DNA from 4 places in the Ammoniphilus soli genome. Region 4 is predicted to be linked to each of the others. Evidence: riboswitches for the same ligand, from Rfam matches in the RefSeq annotation. Region 4 holds a riboswitch; each other region holds the start of a gene.
What was found. Region 4 has a riboswitch for S-adenosylmethionine ahead of metH (methionine synthase). Riboswitches for the same ligand answer to the same signal wherever they lie in the genome.
Positions count from the first base shown of each region.

Region 1: another riboswitch for S-adenosylmethionine. It lies ahead of ABLT31_RS02555 (MetQ/NlpA family ABC transporter substrate-binding protein); the one in region 4 lies ahead of metH (methionine synthase).
Region 2: another riboswitch for S-adenosylmethionine. It lies ahead of ABLT31_RS19760 (aminotransferase class I/II-fold pyridoxal phosphate-dependent enzyme); the one in region 4 lies ahead of metH (methionine synthase).
Region 3: another riboswitch for S-adenosylmethionine. It lies ahead of metK (methionine adenosyltransferase); the one in region 4 lies ahead of metH (methionine synthase).

Region 1 covers NZ_JBEGDL010000001.1:485,793-487,992, forward strand. The annotation lists gene miaA (tRNA (adenosine(37)-N6)-dimethylallyltransferase MiaA) at 1-368, shown strand, start outside; gene hfq (RNA chaperone Hfq) at 417-650, shown strand; SAM riboswitch class I at 910-1,019, shown strand; gene ABLT31_RS02555 (MetQ/NlpA family ABC transporter substrate-binding protein) at 1,159-1,983, shown strand; gene ABLT31_RS02560 (methionine ABC transporter ATP-binding protein) at 2,149-2,200, shown strand, end outside.
Region 2 covers NZ_JBEGDL010000010.1:174,191-176,390, forward strand. The annotation lists gene ABLT31_RS19750 (hypothetical protein) at 1-67, opposite strand, end outside; gene ABLT31_RS19755 (TVP38/TMEM64 family protein) at 160-735, shown strand; SAM riboswitch class I at 802-920, shown strand; gene ABLT31_RS19760 (aminotransferase class I/II-fold pyridoxal phosphate-dependent enzyme) at 1,044-2,168, shown strand; gene metC (cystathionine beta-lyase) at 2,165-2,200, shown strand, end outside.
Region 3 covers NZ_JBEGDL010000034.1:35,396-37,595, forward strand. The annotation lists gene ABLT31_RS31745 (SpoIIE family protein phosphatase) at 1-276, shown strand, start outside; gene ABLT31_RS31750 (ATP-binding protein) at 269-679, shown strand; gene ABLT31_RS31755 (STAS domain-containing protein) at 676-1,050, shown strand; SAM riboswitch class I at 1,116-1,263, shown strand; gene metK (methionine adenosyltransferase) at 1,403-2,200, shown strand, end outside.
Region 4 covers NZ_JBEGDL010000004.1:97,496-99,695, forward strand. The annotation lists gene metH (methionine synthase) at 1-1,201, opposite strand, end outside; SAM riboswitch class I at 1,336-1,444, opposite strand; gene ABLT31_RS10810 (MerR family transcriptional regulator) at 2,014-2,200, opposite strand, start outside.

The DNA.
Region 1 (2,200 bases), on a different contig from region 4:
AACTCTGCCTTCTTGGATTGACAATGGAGCGGTCTGTCTTATATGAGAGAATCAACCGCCGTGTAGATATCATGGTTGAACAAGGCCTTGTGGACGAGGTCAGGAGATTGCTTGACGAAGGATATCATAAGGGTCTTCAATCGATGCAAGGGATTGGCTACAAAGAGATGGTTGAGCATCTAGAAGGTACACTATCGCTTGATGAGGCCGTTGAACTGATTAAGAAAAACAGCCGGAATTTTGCAAAGCGCCAGTTGACTTGGTTTAGATCCATGAAGGATATCACCTGGCAGGATATGACTAACCCCGGGGATAGGCAAGAGCTTGTCGAAAATATTCGAACCTTTGTAGCAGGAAAGATTAGGTAAGACCACGAATATAACTGTTAAGATATAAATAGAGGAGGTAAACCCCCAATGGCAAATTCCATCAACATTCAGGATACGTTTCTTAACCACTTGAGAAAGGAAAATGTTCCAGTTACCATATATCTAGTGAACGGATTCCAATTAAGAGGACTGATCCGCGCGTTTGATAACTTCACTATTGTTATTGATAGTGATGGCAAGCAGCAATTAGTATACAAGCATGCGATTTCCACATTCCTTCCCCAACGTCCGGTATCCCTTATGCCTGATAATCAGGAATAGCTCGCGGAAATCCAAACGATTTGCCAACCAAGCCAGAGATGCTCTCTGGCTTGGTTTTTTTATTTTGGTTTTCTCTGACTGTTTTAATTATATAGACTTCATCTGATTTTATTGACAGAAAGATCAAAACGTAATATTCTCAATAACGTTATCTTCTCTATCTCCTGCGACTATTAATGGAAATGCATTGATCTTCTGAGAAGCAGATATGGCAGAAGTTAACAAGTATAGAGAGTTATTCCGCTAGGAATTGTTTTTTGTCTTATCCAGAGAGGTGGAGGGAATGGCCCTATGAAACCCGGCAGCGGATCTTCTGCTTGAAGATGCTGTGCCAATTCCAACAGGACGCCGAGTTCTGACAGATAAGAGAGTGACCGTGACTACATACACGTCAAACCTCTTCTCTGCGAAGAGGTTTTTTATTTGTCATCATCCAAGGGCCCGGATACTGACAATAAAAGGGTTCTCTCTCCTAAAGCCAATGCCAACATGAAGGGGAGTCAAGTAAATGAAAAAATGGACTAAAGTCTTAGCGACATCGATATTAGCCGTATCTCTTCTTGCCGGATGCGGAAGCTCTGAAGATCAACCAACCCAAGCTAGCGAGGAACAAACGGCTAAGTTGAAAATAGGAGTAACAGCCGGTCCGCATGAAGAAGTCATGGAGAAGGTAAAGGAAGTAGCAGCCAAGGATGGATTGGAAATTGAGATCGTAGCCTTCAATGATTACGTTCAGCCTAACAAAGTATTGGCTGAGGGAGAATTGGACGCAAATAGCTTCCAGCATGAGCCTTACTTAGAACAATTTAAAGCAGACCATAATTTGGATTTGGTGAAGCTAGCTAATAACATAAATTTCCCAATGGGGATTTATTCGACCAAAATTAAAGACGTAAGTGAACTGGAAGATGGAGCTGAAGTAGGATTGCCGAACGACCCGACGAATGGCGCCAGAGCTCTTCAGCTGCTTGAGCAAGCAGGCTGGATAAAGCTAAAAGAAGGAGTTGGCGTCAAGGCAACGGTCCATGACGTAGCGGAAAATCCAAAGAACATAAAGTTTAAGGAGTTAGAGGCTGCATTCCTTCCTAAGGCGCTTGATGACCTGGCGGCAGCAGCCATTAATACAAACTTTGCTATGGAACATGGCTTTGTCCCGACGAAGGACTCCATCTTTATCGAACCGAGCGATTCTCCTTGGGTAAACCTTATTGCGGTTCGTGCGGAGGACAAGGATCGTCCGGAGTTCGAAAAGCTTGTAAAGGCCTATCATTCCGATGAAGTGAAAAAGTTTATAGAAGAGAATTTCCAAGGCTCTGTGGTCCCATCCTGGTAAACTGTTCAGTATGCAGCAAAGTGGAATTGGAGAAGCTTTGAATAAGAAAAGAAGACCTCCTCACAGGGGGTCCTTCTTTTTAAGGTGGAGGACCGGCTACTTGAAAATACATCAGTTATGAGGTTTGAGATGCAAGCTAGTTAAAGAAAGTAGGAGGTTAGCCTTATGATTGTTTTAAAAAATTTATATAAAACCTATGAACAAAATGGCCGTAAAG
Region 2 (2,200 bases), on a different contig from region 4:
GCAAAAGAATACCTAGAAGGGTAATTAAGAATAAGTACATATATGCTGAATACAGCCATTTCCTCATGGTGCTAATTTCCCTCCTGTCTCTAGCTATGGTATATTTTAGTTAAATCATAGTCCAGCAAAAAGATCAACTTGTATTGTGAGGTTCAATCAATGGATATTAGGCTAGAAGACTTATATCAGGTAATTCAAGCCTATCGCGGGTTGGGTGTTGCGGTTGCTTTTATCCTTCCCATAGTAGAAGCTTTTTTCCCTCTTCTTCCACTTTTTGCTATTGTCACCGGAAACGCTGTTGCTTTTGGATTTTTAAAAGGCTTTGTTTTTACTTGGCTTGGAGCGAGTTTCGGCTCTCTCCTTGTTTTCTGGCTAGTGCGAAAGATCGGGCATAAATGGCTCGCCCCTTTGTTCCATAAGTATAAGGGGCTAGAAAAAAGTTCGCGATGGTTTGAAAAGCATGGATTCTCAGTCCTTTTCCTATTGCGGTGCTTTCCATTTTCCCCGTCTAGTTTGATCAATGTGCTGGCAGGCTTGTCATCCATTCCGTTTCACACCTATTTTTGGGCCACCCTCCTAGGAAAAGCCGTGCTGGTCTTTATCCTTTCCTATATCGGAGCAGATTTGCCTCAGCTGATCCGGGAGCCGCTAAAGCTGGTCACATTAGGACTGGGCATTGCTACAATATGGGGAACAGGAAAGCTCGTGGAAAAGCGGTACTTGCCCAAATCCTAAGAATTCATTGACAAAAGTCGATTATCCCCATATAATTTCAGGTAATTAGTTGAATTTCATACATTACTCTTATCCAGAGAAGGCGGAGGGACTGGCCCGATGAAGCCCGGCAACCGGCTGTTAGTGTAAAGTTTACAGCACGGTGCTAATTCCTACAAAATGATGTTCATTTTGATAGATAAGGGTCGGTCGTTCTATGATAAGATGATCTGCCCCTTTCTAGTTGAGAGGGGCTTTTCTTTTAAAGTTATAAAATTGTTGAAACAATAATTCAGACATCATGAGAAAAGAGATGAGGAGGACAAACCATGGATTTAGAGACAAAGCTAGTACAGATAGGAAACCGAAGAGAAAAAGAAACAGGAGCGATCAATTTTCCTGTTACTTTCTCTACTGCTTTTTTGCATCCTGGACTAGGTCAAAGCACCGGCTTTGATTACATTCGTACCAAAAATCCTACAAGAACCGTGCTGGAAGAAGCCATCGCCGACATCGAAGGCGGAGACCGAGGATTTGCGATGAGTTCCGGTATGGCAGCCATTCACGTGATTATGGGCTTATTTAAGCCTGGAGACCATATTGTGGCTTCCCTTGATTTGTACGGCGGTACATATCGCTTATTTGAGCAGATTTGGAAGCCTAATGGATTGTCGTTCAGCTATGTCAATTTAAAAGAAGGCAAGGATCTGCAGGAGCACATTCTTCCGGAAACTGCAGCTGTCTTTATCGAAACCCCAACCAATCCGATGATGATTACGGCGGACATCGAAAGCATCGCTAACGTCGCCAAAAACCATAATATATTAACGATAGTCGATAATACCTTTCTTTCTCCGTATTACCAAAAGCCTCTATTGCAAGGCGCTGATATTTCGCTCCACAGTGCCACGAAGTATTTAGGGGGACATAACGATGTGTTAGCCGGACTCATTGTCTCCAAAGGACAGGAATTATCGGATAAGATTTATTTTCTGCAGAATTCCATTGGAGCGGTATTAGCACCTATGGATTCGTGGCTGCTGATCCGAGGCATGAAAACATTGGCCCTGCGGATGGAAAGACATACCGAAAACGCTAAGCAAATCGTATCCTTCCTCAAGGAACATCCGCTAGTAACCGATGTATTGTACGCTGGTCAAGGCGGGATGGTCTCCTTCCGGGTGAACGATCCAGGGCTCGTACCCGGCTTGCTAAAGCATTTGAAGCTCATTTCCTTTGCTGAAAGCCTCGGTGGGGTGGAAAGTCTTTTGACTTATCCAGCTGTTCAGACCCATGCTGACATTCCAAAGGAAGTCCGAGATGCAGTAGGCGTATGTGACCGTTTGCTTCGTTTCTCGGTCGGCATTGAGCTTGCGGGAGATTTAGTTGAGGATTTGGATCAAGCGCTTAAGGCTTCAGAAATAGAGTGGAGAAAGGGAGAGGAAAGCAAATGAGTTTAGATTTTGGAACAAGATTGATTCATAAT
Region 3 (2,200 bases), on a different contig from region 4:
GACCATGATTTTGAGCAAACGGTCATTCCTTTTAGCGAAAAAAATATCCTTGTCATGTATACGGATGGCCTGATCGAGGCACGCAATGCCCAGAAGCAGATGTTTGGTTTTGATCGCTTGAAAGAGGGCTTGCAGCAGGAGGAGTTTTCCATAAAGGATAGGGGATCACTCATCCTGGCTAAATTAAAGGATCATGTTCATAAAGAAGAATTGGAGGATGACGTTACCCTTTTAATGATCGAATGGAAAAGCAGGGGCCAAGAAAAACATGCATGAACTAATTATGGAAATCAAAAGTATATTAGGAGAAGAAAAAAAGGTACTTTCGAAGCTCGAAGAATTATTTCAACCCCTTTCATTTTGTCAAGAAGATTGTTGGGATGTAAAATGTGCGGTTGCCGAGGGATGCCTGAATGCCATCGAACACGGGAACCAGCTATGCGCAGATTTCAACGTCAGAGTGCAAATAAGGATTCAGGGTAATCTGGTAAAAGTCGTAATATCGGATTGTGGTATGCGTTCCGAATCCACGCCTTGCCCTGTGATTTCCCCTGAACGGGGCTGGGGGATCTTATTTATATCAAAATTAATGGATAATTATCGTTTCTGCTTTTTAGAGGAGCAAACGATGCTTTATATGGAGAAAACGATGAGTAAGGAAGCGGGAGGAACAACATGATTACTGAGCTTGAAATCATTGAGGAATTTAAAAATGGGATTCTTATTCTTCATCTTCGGGGAGACATTACGAAAGATTCGGGTGATTCCCTTCTTCGGCTCAAGCCATGGGAACAAGGGTTGGACAGCGGAACCATTGGTGTTGCACTTAATTTTTCTGAAGTGGAATATATTAATAGTTCGGGAATTGCCGCTCTTATTCGGTTGGTTCGCCTATTGACGTCAGGACAATATCCCGTTGGATTCTATCATCTGATCTTCCACTATGAAAAGCTGTTTAAGATGGTGAGTTTGACAAAGTACATGACCATTTATCCAAGCGAGTGGGCGGCAATAGAAGGGTTATCCCTAAAAAAACATCTGGTTGACTGATTAAAATAGGCTAAGAATGATTGACAACTTACCAAAACTTAGCTATTCTTATGCAGAACGGATTACTCTTATTCCGAGAAGGCGCGAGGGACTGGCCCGATGATGCCCGGCAACCCACGGCAATGATTCATATTTTTTCCTTTATGGGGAAAGATACGATTATACCGTGCAAGGTGCTAACCAGCAGGACAAATAGGTCCTGGAAGATAAGAGGTAAAGGAGCGGAATTATGGCCTTTTCCTCATGGAGAAGGTCTTATTTTTTTCACCACCTCTTGAGTGTTCGGAAGCAAGAATTATGAGTGCCGTATCTTACCATTGTCATTTTCCTAAGGAGGTACGTGAATATGGCGTTGAAAAAAGGCCGTCATCTTTTCACATCTGAATCTGTAACTGAAGGCCATCCGGATAAGATCTGCGACCAGATCTCCGATTCCATCCTGGATGCGATTCTTGAGCAAGATCCAAACGCTCGCGTAGCATGCGAAACTTCGGTCACCACGGGTCTTGTGCTCGTAGCGGGAGAAATTACGACATCTTCTTATGTGGATATTCCGAAGATTGTTCGCGAAACGATTCGCGAGATCGGTTATACTCGTGCGAAGTTTGGTTTTGACGCGGATACGTGCGCGGTGTTAACTTCCATTGATGAACAGTCTCCGGACATCGCGATGGGCGTAGACGTGGCGTTGGAATCCCGTGAAGGACAAATGACCGACGAGCAAATCGACGCGATTGGAGCGGGCGACCAAGGATTAATGTTCGGATTCGCAACGAACGAAACCCCTGAGTTAATGCCGCTTCCGATTTCGATAGCTCATAAGCTGGCTCGACGCATTGCGGAAGTTCGCAAGAGCGGAACGTTGACTTACCTTCGCCCGGATGCGAAGACCCAGGTAACAGTAGAATACGATGGCGATAAGCCGGTTCGTATCGACACGATCGTAATCTCTACGCAGCATGATCCGGAAGCAACGTTAGAGCAAATCAAGAAAGACGTCCAAGAGCATGTGATTAAGCCGATTGTTCCTGCGGAATATTTGGATGCTCAAACCAAGTATTTCATTAACCCGACCGGTCGTTTTGTTATCGGTGGACCTCAAGGGGATGCGGGATTAACTGGACGTAAAATCATCGTGGATACCTACGGC
Region 4 (2,200 bases):
TGACCACAAAGCTTAGGAATTTGCTCATATCTTCCGCTTCATCGCGATCCGGATCCGCTAGGCACACGTCAATGATGTGGGCCCCTTTCTTCACCTGCGCGCGGGCGATTTCGGATGCATCTTCGTATTTGCCTTCCTTAATTAAATCGCGGAATTTCTTGGAGCCGATGACGTTTGTCCGCTCGCCCACAAACAATGGCCGGTTGTCGGCTTCCAAATAGACAGGCTCAATGCCTGATACCACATGTCCGTGAGGCTTAGTTTCGGTTCTAGGACTATAATCCTTCAACTGCTCAGCAATCGCTCGGATATGCTCCGGAGTCGTTCCGCAGCAGCCTCCTGCCACATTGAGCCAACCCTTTTCGGCAAAACCGGCAAGCTTCGTCGCAAGAGCTTGCGGAGATTCATGGTAATGCCCATTCTCATCCGGAAGCCCGGCATTCGGATAACAGCTTACCGCACACTGCGCAAGCTCGGAAAGGGTACGAATATGGTCGCGCATGAATTCAGGTCCCGTAGCGCAGTTCAAACCAACAGAGACTGGCTTTAAATGCTCTAAGGAGATATAGAAAGCTTCAATATTTTGACCCGCCAAGGTGGTTCCCATTGGCTCGATTGTACCTGAGATCATCACTGGAATCTCTGTGTCTAATTCATCGAAGGCTTTTCGAATTCCAATGCTGCCTGCCTTCACATTCAGCATATCTTGGGCCGTTTCTAGGAGCAGAACGTCGACTCCCCCTTGAATCAGGGCTTTTGCCTGTTCATAATAGGTTTCGATCAGCTCTTCAAAGGTCACTCCACCTGTTACCGACAGCGTTTTGGTCGTCGGCCCCATGGACCCGGCTACATAGCGGGGCCATTCCGGCGTTGAATACTTATCTACTGCTTCTTTGGCAAGCCTCGCTGCCTCTAGGTTGATCTCTACCGCTTGATTTTGCAAGTCATATTCCGCTAAAACGACGCTGGTGGCACCAAACGTATTGGTCTCGATAATATCGGCGCCAGCCTCTAGATATTCTTCATGTATCTGGCGAATCAAATCAGGACGCGTGAGATTCAGCATCTCATTACAGCCATCCAGCGCTTCGCCTCCGAAGTCTTCTTCCGTTAAATTCGCCTGTTGGATCATTGTCCCCATTGCTCCATCCAGGATGAGGATTTTCTTTTCTAATTGCTGCTTCATGCTAATCTTAGCCATAGTCCTCTCTCCCTCCACTTCCTTCATGTCGATACTATTTAAAATAGTTTAACATCCAAATGTACGCGCGTAAGCTGACAAATTTAAACAACACAAAAAAACTTCTTCCGATAAGAAGAAGTTTAACGATCAGCTTCTTATCTTTCAGGACACAGCTCTTGTCCTGCTGGATTTAGCACCTGCATGACATAATGCGGTTGCTGGGTTTCGTAGGGCCAGTCCCTCCACCTCTCTCGATAAGGTAATTATTCACTTTAATATATGTAAAACTATCATTTATCCCAGCGGATGTCAATTCTTTTCGCCTTTCAAATCGGCTGTTTCCGTAGATCCCTAGGCCACTCGCTTTTTGGGTAGGACCTCTGAATTAGTGGAGAAAAGCCACTTAAAATCAAAATCAAACTAGAAAAAGTCTTTATTGTTGGAAAATCTCCATCTATTTCATTTTCACCCCCTCTTTTTGGACGTTTTAACGCTAATAATGGTCGTTTTTCCACCTACAGCCAATATAAAATCAATGGTCTGGGCGTTTAATTGACGAATCTCCACTTACTGCAACCCACCACCCCCAACGCGATCCAACAAGAAAACTTGGCTCGCGCCAATTCCCTAACTTGACATCAAGGGTAAACCCTTTGTGATAAAATAAAAATTTTATCAGAAATGACCCGTAGGGTTGATGTCAAATTAGGGAAAAGCTACAAGTTTTCCTCGTGCTGTCCAAATAATATAACGGAGTTATAGATTCAGACAGTACGAAAAAGGCTGTCCCAAAAATCGGTTCTTACCGACGTTGCAGGACAGCCTTCTCTTTAAAATGTAAAATTCATCACCCGGCTCCAAAGCCCCTTCTTTTTCTTTTCCTTTTCCCGCATATCACGCAGGTTATCCATCAGAGCCTGGTCTCTTTTGGCCACTTCGACTTCCGACCATTTGGCTTTCAGTTCGTCCACTTCCCGCTGCAAAGCTTCAATGGTTTCTTGCATCTCTTCAATCCGC